DNA from 3 places in the Halomonas sp. AOP13-D3-9 genome. Region 3 is predicted to be linked to each of the others. Evidence: predicted binding sites of a transcription regulator. Region 3 holds the regulator's gene; each other region holds the start of a gene.
The links. The regulator LexA, encoded in region 3, represses DNA repair genes until DNA is damaged. The targets are predictions, from matches to a motif close to TACTGTNTANNTANACAGTA.
Positions count from the first base shown of each region.

Region 1: a site for LexA is predicted at 2,378-2,397, ahead of ACT3UM_RS15120 (LexA family protein). Genes of this name have one in related genera too.
Region 2: a site for LexA is predicted at 2,651-2,670, ahead of ACT3UM_RS22335 (LexA family protein). Genes of this name have one in related genera too.

Region 1 covers NZ_JBQSYH010000013.1:45,592-49,730, forward strand. Annotated here, with positions in the region: gene ACT3UM_RS15110 (AICE-type RepA C-terminal domain-containing protein) at 1-349, shown strand, start outside; gene ACT3UM_RS15115 (Y-family DNA polymerase) at 641-1,918, opposite strand; gene ACT3UM_RS15120 (LexA family protein) at 1,915-2,361, opposite strand; gene ACT3UM_RS15125 (hypothetical protein) at 2,517-2,828, shown strand; gene ACT3UM_RS15130 (DUF932 domain-containing protein) at 2,951-3,919, shown strand; gene ACT3UM_RS15135 (hypothetical protein) at 4,040-4,139, shown strand, end outside.
Region 2 covers NZ_JBQSYH010000026.1:16,045-20,183, forward strand. Annotated here, with positions in the region: gene oadA (sodium-extruding oxaloacetate decarboxylase subunit alpha) at 1-109, shown strand, start outside; gene ACT3UM_RS22325 (sodium ion-translocating decarboxylase subunit beta) at 136-1,458, shown strand; gene ACT3UM_RS22330 (IMPACT family protein) at 1,605-2,222, opposite strand; gene ACT3UM_RS22335 (LexA family protein) at 2,222-2,602, opposite strand; gene ccmA (cytochrome c biogenesis heme-transporting ATPase CcmA) at 2,800-3,420, shown strand; gene ccmB (heme exporter protein CcmB) at 3,553-4,139, shown strand, end outside.
Region 3 covers NZ_JBQSYH010000011.1:38,786-42,924, reverse strand. Annotated here, with positions in the region: gene ACT3UM_RS13395 (ribonuclease J) at 1-2, opposite strand, end outside; gene purU (formyltetrahydrofolate deformylase) at 233-1,087, shown strand; gene ACT3UM_RS13385 (energy-coupling factor ABC transporter permease) at 1,112-1,783, shown strand; gene lexA (transcriptional repressor LexA) at 1,803-2,483, opposite strand; gene ACT3UM_RS13375 (TetR/AcrR family transcriptional regulator) at 2,751-3,443, shown strand; gene ACT3UM_RS13370 (L,D-transpeptidase family protein) at 3,421-3,957, shown strand; gene nagZ (beta-N-acetylhexosaminidase) at 4,021-4,139, shown strand, end outside.

The DNA.
Region 1 (4,139 bases), on a different contig from region 3:
GGAACCGGTTGCTCAAGCTCTCATTAAATATCTTAAAATCGAGGCAATCACGGAAGCCGTTGAAAAACCAACGGGAGTGTGGCTCGCCACTTTGACAAAATATCGGCCGAGTTGCACTTTGGATAGCCAATGGCCGCGTGAGCCCCGTGGCCTTGGCGCAGCGTTCAAGCGAGCTGCCTCACTGCTCAATGCCCAAGGGATTATCTGCTATAGCAACGGTAAACGTGGCTCGAAGCGCCACTGGGTGATCGGACCCACCCCCTCTCCCCACAGTATTTCTGTGAGCAATGGACAAACATCAGGCAGCGAGCATTCGGTGCTAGGCTGTGAGGAAAGGGATTTCTTGTGAATATTATTCAACTTCTTTGTAAGCTCCCGAAGACACAGCACGTTGCCCAATGCACTATTGACGTGCCTTGCAACGCGAAGATTTTGATGGAGTATCCACGACAAGACGACGTTCGCGGCCAAGAATTTCGTAAATTGCCAACCTATATGGTGTTTTTATGATTTTTTTTGCTCTCAACGTCGTGATGTCGTGCTTAAGGAACCATCCTTACGGCGCTTTGTTCACACCGATGTTTTCTTCATCAATAGTTTAATTTGTTTAGCATGGCAAAAATATAAACCGATGCTTGATCTACCTAACGACCAGAAGCTCATTCCACTGCGTGGTGTAACGCGGCGTTCGACGCTCACTGCGCAGCGACCAGGCATTGCCTTTACGGGGTAGACCCAGCTGTACCGTTCCTTTACCTAGCTCACGATTGAGCTTATCCATCGTCGCCATCAGGCGTTCACTGCGCTTAGCCTCCTCGCCGGTTTGCGGGGTTTCGGTGAGGGTAAGCTGCCGGTTGGCCTTGGGGGAAAAGTCTAGCAGCATCAGGCCTGCTTTGTGGTAGGCATAACCTTTGCGCCATAGACGCCTTAATCCTTGTATCGCTGCTGCGATGATATCGCGGCTATCGTCGGTAGGCCTCTCTAGGGAGACAACCACACGCTGTTGATATTGCGGTAGGTCGGTACGAAATGGATTCGTGCGAACAAACACCATGACGGCGCTGGTAACACTTTGCTGTTTGCGCAGCTTTTCTGCCGCCCTGGCGGCGTGATGCCTTAAGGCTTCGCGTAAGTCATGGGGGTTGCCGGTAAGCCTGCCGAATGAACGCGACACCATGATTTGTTTTTTGGGTAGACTCATGTCATCAAGCTGGATGGCGGATTGCCCGCGTAGTTCCCATACGATGCGTTCCTTCACCACACTAAAGCGCTGCCTAATACGCTTAGGGTCTGCCTCGCGTAGATCCCATGCGGTCTCAATACCCATCACTCTTAAACGTTCACCGGTACGGCGTGCCACCCCCCACAGCTCTGTCACCGGCAACTGCTTTAACAGTGCCTTGGTCGCTTCACTTTCGGCGGTTAGCTTACACACGCCCTGCTGCTTATAAGCGGGGTGTTTCTTAGCCGCTTGGTTGGCCACTTTGGCGAGTACGCGGGTAGGTGCAAACCCCACGCACACGGGAATGCCCGTCCACTGTCGAACGGTATCGCGCATGGCTTGGCCCCGTGCCTCCAGCGAATCTGGGTCAAAGCCCTGAAACCCGACAAAGCTTTCATCAATGGAGTACACCTCCACATGGGGCGAAAACTCGCCTAGCACCTCAGTTACCCGCTGGGACATATCGCCGTATAACGCATAGTTACTGGATAGCAGCACAGCCTGGCGACGAATCTCGGGCGGTAACAAGTGCATGGCAGTCCCCATCTCCACACCCTGGGCTTTTAGCTCGTTGCTGCGGGCGACGACACAACCATCGTTATTCGACAGCACCCCTACCGGGCGCCCTTCCAACGTTGGATCAAAGACGCGCTCACAACTGACATAAAAGTTGTTGCAGTCAACGAGTGCAATCACGGCAGTGACCTCAGCAGATTGTGAATCACATCGGTCACCACGCCCCAGACTTGGGATTCGCGACCATCAAGGGGTATCGGCTTGAAATTAGGGTTGCTTGCTTTGAGGTAAGTACGTTGGCCAACGCGCTCCAGACGCTTAACGGTCATTTCCCCATCGACACAGATCACCACAATTCGACCAGGCAGCGCTTCCAGGCTGCGATCCACCACCAATAAGTCCCCAGGGTGGATGCTGTCTCCGATCATTGAATAACCTTCGGCACGAGCAAAATAGGTCGAGGCTGGGCGTTTAACGACGTAGCGGTGCAGATCAAGCTCGGTATCCAAGTGATCATCGGCGGGCGAAGGAAACCCGGCGCGTACGGCGGTTGAATAGAGCGGCAAGGGTAGTGACGAGGCCATGGCATCTGCCCGGCCCAGTAGTGAAACGTTCAATGACATAATAGGCTCCCTCTTTTACTGTATTTATGAACAGTATCAGTAAAGAGGCTTATCGAAGCAACCACTCAAAGGTCAAAGCCAAAAAATTACAGATCTATATCACTCCTATGAATCCTGCACACGGGATCACTTTGACGCCTATAGGAGTGTTAGTTATGTCCCCGCCTTGCCTACGCTGTGCAGCCGCTTGCACGTTTAACCTTGAAACCGCCCAACGCATCGGCACCGTTGGCAGCAGCCTCGTGGGTGGAGCCGTTGGGGCGTGGCGGGCGTCCTATACCCCAACGTCCCCGTTATCGGATGCCTCCTCCCGCTTCCCGTTAGCCAAACTGCCGGCTGCCGTGATGGGGGCTGTTTCCGGCAGTCAAGCAGGCTTGCGTGTCGCAAAGGTGTTCTTCACACAGAAACTGCCACCCGGTGAAGGAACGCCCTGGCTGTGCGTATCTTGTGGTCATACCTTCCGGTAATTAACCCGTCCCTTCACCGCACCTCGCTAATGTGTACCCACTAAGCGACATACCCCTTACTTTCCAACCATAAAGCGCTGGCGATTAACGTCAGCGCTTTTTTATTGCTAGGAGTTTTCACCATGGCTCATCTCATTGAACAAATGGCTTACGTCGGCGCAACCCCGTGGCACGGTCTGGGGCAACAGCTATCCCGTCAACAACCGCTAGAGGTCTGGCAGCAACAGGCCGGTATGAACTGGCACATTGAAGAAGCCCCGGTACGCTTTATTGCCGAGGGTGCCAGTCACCTGGGCAGTATCCACTCTTTCCCCGAGCAGAAAGTGCTCTATCGCTCGGATACCAAGGCGCCGCTATCCGTAGTATCCCAGCGATACAAGGTGGTGCAGCCCGAAGAGATACTGGAGTTTTACCGTGACCTGACAGAGTACGCCGGGTATGAGCTGGAAACCGCTGGGGTACTGAAAGGCGGGCGTAAGTTCTGGGCCTTGGCGCGCAGTGGTTTAAGCACCTCCCTGAAAGGCCAGGATGAGGTCAACGACTACCTACTATTGGCAACCTCCTGTGACGGCACGCTGGCCACCATGGCGACACCCACCACGGTGCGGGTGGTGTGTAACAACACGCTGCAGATTGCGGTGGATGGCACGTCGCAGGCAGTGAAGGTACCCCACCGGTCGGAGTTCGATCCACGTGCGTTAAAAAGCCAACTAGGTATTTCTGTTTCCCAGTGGAATGACTTCATGTACCGCATGAAGGCCCTGGCAGAACGTAAGATCGATCATCGCGAGGCGCAGCAGTATTTCCAGTCAGTGCTCTGCGGTATCGATAAGCCAATCGAAGATCCTTCCAAGCTGCCTAACTATCGGGCGCTCAACAAGGTACAGAAGCTTTACCACGGCGAAGGCCGCGGCTCCCACCTCGACACGGCCAAAGACACTGCCTGGGGTCTGCTCAATGCCGTGACCGAGTACGTGGATCACGACAAGCGGGCTCGCAGCAACGATACCCGTCTGGATTCCGCGTGGTTTGGCCAAGGGGCGCAGCTGAAGCAAGAGGCGCTACAAACGGCCCTTGCCCTGGTGAGCTGACATGCTGTTTCTGATCATTCTAATGCTGATTTTCCTGGTTTTTGTCTTACCCCTCATTGGATAGCGCGATAAGCCCAGCCACTAACAGGCTGGGCTTTTTGCTTTTACGTGGAGCACATCATGGCCTCTCTTAGCCCCGATTTAGATATCGCCTTAACCCAACTGACCGAACGACTGCTCACCCAGGATCAAACCTATGCCGAAACCTACGTGATGGCAA
Region 2 (4,139 bases), on a different contig from region 3:
GATGAAAATGGAAACCGAGGTGCGTGCCAGCAGTGCAGGCACTGTGTCTAAGGTTAACGTCAGCGAAGGCGATAGCGTCGTCGTAGGCGACACGCTGATCGAGCTCTAAGGGCCCCCGGTAATGGATAAAAAGTAATGGATAAATTAGTAACGTTATGGGAAGGCTCGGGGCTGTACAACCTAGAGCTTGGCCAAGCGGTCATGATGGTCGTGGGGCTATTGCTGCTCTACCTGGCGATCTATAAGAAGTTTGAGCCGCTGCTACTGGTACCCATTGGCTTTGGCGGCATTCTCGCCAATATTCCTGAGGCCGGGCTGGCCATTTCAGCGCTCGACCAAGCGATTGAGGTGGCCAAGCCTGCGGTACTGCAGCAGATGGCGGCAGCATTGGGTGCTAGTCTCGATCCGTTATCGAACGCAGACGCATGGCGGGAGGCGTTGCATATCATCGCTCACGATGCTGCGGCGCCCGATGAACTTCGCGCCGCACGGGATATTGCCGTGGGCGTTGGCTACAGCGACGGCATGCTCTATAGCTTCTACAAGGTCGCGATTGGCTCGGGCATTGCACCGCTGATTATCTTTATGGGCGTGGGCGCCATGACCGACTTCGGCCCGCTGTTGGCCAATCCACGGACGCTGTTTTTAGGTGCAGCGGCTCAGTTCGGTATTTTTGCCACCCTGTTTGGCGCCGTGTTGCTTACCTCGATGGGGGTGATGGACTTCTCGCTTAATCAGGCTGCCGCCATTGGTATTATTGGTGGCGCCGATGGCCCGACCTCCATCTACGTATCCAGCGTGCTGGCGCCGGAGCTGCTGGGGGCTATCGCCGTGGCCGCCTACGCCTATATGGCGTTGGTGCCACTGATTCAGCCGCCGATTATGCGTCTGTTGACCACCCAGAAAGAGCGTGAGATCAAGATGACTCAGCTGCGGCCGGTCTCCAAGCTGGAAAAAGTGGTCTTCCCACTGGTGCTGTTGATTCTGGTCGCGCTGTTTCTGCCCGATGCCGCTCCGCTGCTGGGCATGTTCTGCTTCGGTAATCTGATGCGCGAGTGCGGTGTGGTAGAGCGCTTGTCGGATACCGCGCAAAACGCCCTGATTAATATCGTCACGATTATCCTCGGCCTGTCGGTAGGCTCCAAGCTGATGGCTGAGAGTTTCCTGTCGTTCGAGACGCTGGGGATATTAGGCTTGGGGATTGTTGCCTTTGGCATTGGCACGGCCGCCGGGGTATTGATGGCCAAGCTGATGAACCTGATGAGCAAAATGCCCATCAACCCCTTGATCGGCGCCGCGGGGGTATCTGCTGTGCCGATGGCCGCGCGAGTGGCTAACAAGGTGGGGCTTGAGGCGAACCCGCATAACTTCCTGCTGATGCACGCCATGGGCCCCAACGTGGCGGGTGTGATTGGCTCGGCAGTCGCCGCAGGCGTAATGATCAAGTACCTGGGGTAACGCTTAAGGCAGGTGTTAACCGCCTGTTTTAATAGTGGGTCAACAGAGCGCGGCATACTGACACTTTCTGTATGTCGCGTTTTTTATAGGCGTATTGTTTAGTCTAGAGGGGATGTTGAGTTTAGATGGGTGCTCTAGTCAGGGAGCTAGTCAGTGATAATATGGATAGCACTCTTTAAACGGTTTTCCAGTGGAGTAAGATCAAATGGACAGTCCCGTGGCCAGCCAATGGTCAGGCGCACGCCATCACCATCGTAGTCGGCTTGCTCAATAGGGATCGCACCTTCTTCGCACCAGGCGCGGGCAATCGCTTCATTAGCAAAGGTGAGTCGCAGGGTGTAGCTGTCGCGCTCAACCACTTCCCGTGTAGGTAGCGTCTCAAGGGCATGGCTAACCGCCTGGGCGTAGGCGCGGGCTAAACCGCCGGTGCCTAGCTTGGTGCCGCCAAAATAACGAATCACCACACAGCCAATCTGGCCCAGTTGGCTGCCCTGGAGAACCTGATACATGGGTCGGCCAGCGGTGCCGCCTGGCTCACCATCATCGGAAAAGCCAATCAGATTTTGCTCGCCGGGTGGCCCGGCAATATAGGCAGTGCAGTGGTGGCTGGCATTAGGGTGCGCGGTTTTTGCCGCATTCAACAGACTAGTGAATGCATTGATATCTGGGGCGTAGCAGACCCAGGTGATAAATTGGCTCTTTTCGACTTCAATGTCAGCCGTATGCCATGACGCAGGGGGTAGCTCGGGAACCCGATAGCGCATTAATGCTCCGTGAAGGTAGTCTCACTTTTCACACCCATTACCATGCCGAGCACCTGAATATCCCGGTTATGCAAAAAAAGCGCTGGCTGCTGAGTATCCTCTGGCCATAGCTCAACGCCAAAGCGGCTGATAGAGAGCTGCTTCAAGGCGATTGTTTGCTGGTTAATTTCGGCAACGGCGGTTTCTATCTGGGTATCGTGTTGATAGCGCCGGATAATAATGACATCGCCATCGAATAAGTTGCAATCACACAATGCATTGCCGCGCACTTTGAGCGCATAGGTATTGCGTCGGGTAACGTTAGCTGACATCGCATAGGGACGTGGTACTGCTTGCATGCGGCCGAACGTAGCGGTAGGTGCTGCCATCGATAGGGTCATTATGAAGTCTCCATTGCATGTTCTTTCATACAGTGGTTTTTAGTATAGACCTGTTTTTGCATACAGTGCTAGCAGTAATTAGTCTTAACCCTCTTTGATGGGGATCACGCTGCGACCCAGCGCCGCATTGTGTGAGTGGCGAGCAAGGGGCTTTACGTGTAGAGTTCGACGCAAAATCAATATGCCAGGAGAGACGCTTGAGCCTGTGTCTACAAGCCCGACAGCTTGCCTGTGAACGTGACGACCGCTGGCTGTTTCAAGGGCTGGATCTAGATATTCGCAGCGGTGAAATTGTGCGTATCGAGGGGCCCAATGGCAGTGGTAAGACCAGCCTGCTGAAAATCCTCTCCGGGCAGCTCAGTGACTATCAGGGCGAGCTTTTCTGGAATGGCGCTGCGATGAAAGAGGCGCGTGAACATTTCCTGGCTAATTTGCTCTATTTAGGGCACACCCCAGGTATTAAGTTGGGGCTTTCCCCGTTAGAAAACCTGGCATGGTATCAGGCGCTCAGCGGGGAAAACGGTAACGAGGATCAGCGCCTGGGTGCCCTTGAGCGGGTTGGTCTGGCAGGTTTTGAAGATGTGCCTGCAGGGCAACTCTCTGCTGGCCAACAGCGTCGCGTGGCGCTGGCGCGCTTAACGCTGACGCCCCGGTCTCTCTGGGTGTTGGATGAACCTTTTACCGCGATAGACCGTCACGGCGTCGCTGAGCTGGAAAGACAGCTTGTGGCCCACGCGCAGGCGGGGGGCTGTGTGCTGGTAACGACACACCACGAATTAACCGCCTCACCGTTGTTGAGACGGATATCCCTCGAGTAAAGGGGAAAGGAGAAAGGGTTGCACAGCTCTTTACATGGCGCTTCACATGGTACTTCAAATAGCTCTTCACAAGTTTCAGAAACCACCCAACAGGTGCTAGCAGTGCCACTGCGTGAGCACAAAGGTGGCTTGATGATCGCCGTGAAGGCCACGCTAGCGCGTGACTTAACGCTGTTGCTGAGACGCCGTGGCGAGGTGCTCAACCCGCTGGTGTTTTTTGCCCTGGTGATCACGCTGTTTCCGATCGCGATTTCGCCCGACCCTGAGTTGTTAGCGGTCATTGCGCCGGGTTTGCTGTGGGTGGCGGCGCTGTTAGCCGCGCTGCTGTCATTAGACAGCCTGTTTCGTAGCGATTATGACGATGGCAGTCTGGAACAACTGTTATTGGCGCCGCAGCCGTTAGCCGCGCTGAGTTTGGCCAAAGTGGCCGTGCACTGGCTGCTGACAGGCCTACCGTTGGCGCTGATGGCGCCAATATTGGGTATTATGCTGGCGCTGCCAGCGGGTAGTTACGCCGTGCTGGCGCTGTCGCTTGCCCTGGGCACGGCAAGCTTGAGCTTGATTGGCGCGATTGGTGCGGCGTTAACCGTCGGCTTGGCGCGGGGCGGGGTGCTGCTTTCGCTGCTGGTGCTACCGCTGTATATCCCGGTGCTCATTTTTGGCGCCGGTGCGGTGCAGGCCGCCATTTTCGGAGACGGCGTCGCTGCCCATCTGGCTAT
Region 3 (4,139 bases):
ATTCCAATCTCACCGCATCCCCCCAGCGGCAACATGCGCAGCGGTGGACGACGACGGGGACGAATTTGAACGCGTGGTGAATGCATCTGTTATGAAAAACCTAAAAAGTAGTGACTTAACTATACGGGAAGGCAGGGGCGGCTAACAATCTTCCATGCCCTTCCGATACACTATGCGACCTAAGCCGCTGGTTTGTCATAATTAACTTAGCAATAGGTCAAGAGTAGCTCACATGTCTCATTATTATCGTTTAGTGGTTTCCTGTCCTGACCGGGTGGGGATTGTTGCACGGGTATCGAGCTTTATTGCCCAGCAGGGCGGCTCCATTACCGAAGCCAGCCAGCACTCCGATTTAGAAACCGGCTGCTTTTTTATGCGCTACGAAATTCTGGCGGATTCGGTCGGTATGTCGGTGGAAGCCCTGCGCGCGGCGTTCGAGCCGGTGGCCAGCGAATTCAATATGCAGTGGTCCCTGGTGGATACCCAGCTGCGTCGGCGTGTGGTGCTGATGGTGTCGCGGGAGTCACACTGCTTGGTCGATCTACTTTACCGCTGGCAGGCGGGTGAGCTGGATTGCGATATTGTCGGTGTTATCTCCAACCATGACGATATGCGTTCGCTGACCGAGTGGTACGGCATTCCTTACCACCACGTCCCGGTAGACCCGGATAATAAGCAAACGTCGTTTGCCAAGGTGCAGGCCGAAATCGATAGCGCTCGCGCTGACTGCGTGGTGCTGGCGCGCTATATGCAAATACTGCCCCCCGAGCTGTGCGCGCGCTATGCGGGAAGAGTGATCAATATTCATCACAGCTTTTTGCCCTCCTTTGCCGGGGCAAAACCCTACCACCAGGCATACCAGCGGGGCGTTAAGCTGATAGGTGCTACTTGCCACTACGTGACCGAGGAACTCGACGCAGGCCCCATCATCGAACAGGATATTCATCGCGTAAGCCACTGCCATACGCCCACTGACTTAGTACGTTTTGGCCGTGACGTTGAAAAAGCCGTACTTGCTCGCGGTTTGCGCTGGCACTTAGAGGATCGCGTGCTGGTCCACGGTAATAAGACAGTGGTCTTTAGTTAACCCTCATCAACCTGAGAGGCCGCCATGTCGTTTGCGCAAAGTGTATTAGCACCCTGGGCGCTGCTGCTCACCTGGCTACTCTCGTTAGCAGTGATCGCGTGGGCACTTTGGGGGCGGCCCTGGCAGGTGTTAATAGCGGATACCGCGCTTCAGCACCGCTGGCTGGGCGCCACGCTGGCGGTGATGCTGATGTGGCAGCTGCGTGCGCAGGCGGTTGATTGGCTAACGTTGCACCTTGTTTTCACGGTTTTAATGACACTCGTTTTTAAAGCGCCATTGGCGCTGATTAGCAACGTGCTGATTAATATCGCCATGGTGGTAATTGGGCGCAATGAATGGCTGCTGCTGGGGGCAAACGTGCTGGTTACCGGTGTCGTCCCGGCGGCCGTCATTGGCGCGGTATGGCGGCTGGTAGATCGCCGCCTGCCGGATAACCTGATGGTGTTTTTGTTTGCCTGCGGCTTTTTTGGCGCGGCGCTGGCAACGCTGGGAGGAGGGCTGGCAGCGGTGCTGCTGATCATCGTTGCGGGGACTGACCCTGAGGCGGTTTATCTCGCCCAGGAGTATGCGCGCTTCTTACCGCTGTTAATGCCTTCAGAGGCGTTTATCACCGGCATGCTGCTGAGTATTATGCTGGTTTATCACCCTCATTGGGTGGCCACCTTCAATGACCACCGCTATATCGATCTACAGTAGGGGTGGCTAGGGGCGGCGGCTAACCGAGTGCCTGGCCGTTGCCGCCACGAATCACACCAACGCCGACGCCTTCGATATCGAGCGACTGGGAGCGCAGGTCGATTTCAATGGGCGCAAAATCAGGGTTCTCTGCAAACAGCGTTACCTGGTGGCCCTGGCGTTTAAAGCGTTTAACCGTTACTTCATCCTCCAGTCGGGCAACCACAATCTGGCCATCGCGAACCCGATCGGTGCGATGAACTGCCAGTAAATCGCCTTCCAAAATGCCAATGTCCTTCATGGAAAGGCCGCGCACGCGCAGCAAGTAATCGGCTTTGGGGGTAAAGTACTCGGCGGGTAGCGGGCAGTAACGGTCAATATGTTCAGCGGCCAAAATGGGGCTGCCTGCGGCCACTTCACCGATCACGGGTAGGCCCGTTGGCAGCGTTTCAACGTTGGCTGCGGGTAAGGCGGTGGCAGCACTCTCCATGACTTCTTGCGGTTCCTGGTTGGGCAGGCGGATACCGCGAGAAGTGTTGCGAATAATGCGAATAACGCCTTTGCGTTCCAGCGCGCGCAGGTGCTCTTCGGCCGCGTTGGGGGAGCGGAAGCCAAGCGCCTTGGCAATTTCGGCGCGGGTAGGAGGGTAGCCAAATTCGCCCATCGTTTTAACGATAAAATCGAACACGTGCTGTTGGCGAGCGGTTAGCGGACGCGACATACCAGACTCCATAAATAGTGAATAGACAGTAACAAATTAAATGGCAACTTAATCAATCAGTGGTTAAGTATACAGTATGTTCCTCTGTCCAGTATATGCCTTGTCAGTGGCTATCTTCGATGTCTATGCAATTTTTCTAATCGTTTGAAACTAAGCTTCTGCTTATTTAACGGGCTGTATTTTGTTAATAAATCAAGCGTTGAGACCGCCATGGTTATGGCATAGTATTTTGCTATGTTTTAAACACCTGTTTCCCTGGAGAGCGACATGGCTCAATCTGATACGGTGACCCGTATACTCGATACTGCCGAGGTGCTGTTTGCAGAGCGGGGTTTTGCCGAAACTTCGCTGCGCAACATCACTAGCAAAGCGCGCGTCAATTTAGCCGCTGTGAATTACCATTTTGGCTCCAAAAAAGCTTTGATTCAGGCCGTCTTTGCCCGCTATTTGGATCCCTTCTCCCAGCGTTTTCACACCGCCCTTGATGAGCTGGAAGGACAGCATGCTGGGCGGGTTATTGAGCTTGAAACCCTGCTCGAAACCATGGCAACCACCGTTCTTGCAGTGCCCGCTGAACGCAATAGTTTAAAAGTGTTTATGCGCTTGCTCGGCCTTGCCTACAGCCAGGCACAGGGGCATCTTAGGCGCTATATCCAGCAAGAGTATGGCGATGTGTTTACCCGCTTCACCGAGCTGGTGCGACAAGCCACGCCGGACCTACCTGACGCGGAGCGCTTTTGGCGGCTACACTTTATGCTTGGCACGGTAATATTTACCCTGTCCGGCCTTGATGCACTGCGTGATATCGCTGAAAAAGATTATCACGAACAGGTTTCAGTACGTGATTTAGTCAAGCGATTGCTGCCGGTCGTTGTGGCGGCCATGAATGCACCGTTACCGCTCGCCCTTGAAGAAGCCAAGCCAGAAGAAGGAAAACATGCGAACGCCTACGCTAGCTGAGCTACCCCCGGCTGAGAATATCTGGCTGGAGATTGATACTACCCAGCAGCTGCTGCGCTGCTGGCGAGGGCCGAAAGTGCTCCATGAGTGTGCGATCTCATCCGCTGCCGCCGGTGTCGGGGAGCGTAATGGTAGTGGTAAAACCCCCCACGGCTGGCACTATGTGCGCGCCGCCATTGGCGGTGATATGCCCGACAACGCAGTGTTTCGAGGCCGCCGCTGGACAGGCGAGACGTTTTCATCCGCGCTAGCCGAAGCGCATCCAGAGCGTGACTGGATTTTGACCCGCATTCTGTGGCTTTGCGGATTAGAAAAGGGCGTGAACCGCGGCGGTCAGGTGGACTCGCAACGGCGCTATATATACCTGCACGGCACACCGCCTGACGAACCCATGGGCGTTGCGGCCTCCCACGGCTGCATTCGTTTACGTAATAGTGATTTGCTAACCCTCTTTGCGCTCGCGTTACCGGGCACCCCGGTTTGGTTGCACGGCGGACGGCAATCCTTTGATTGATAAGTTTTTGACACCGCTAGACGATCGTCTAGAATCATCGCCCCTTTTCATGGACCTATCACGATGACTCAACCGTTAGGCCCGGTCATGCTTGACCTTGAAGGCCCAAAATTGACGGCGGCAGAAAAACGCCTGTTGCTGGAACCGACGGTAGGGGGCGTTATTCTATTTGCCCGCAATGT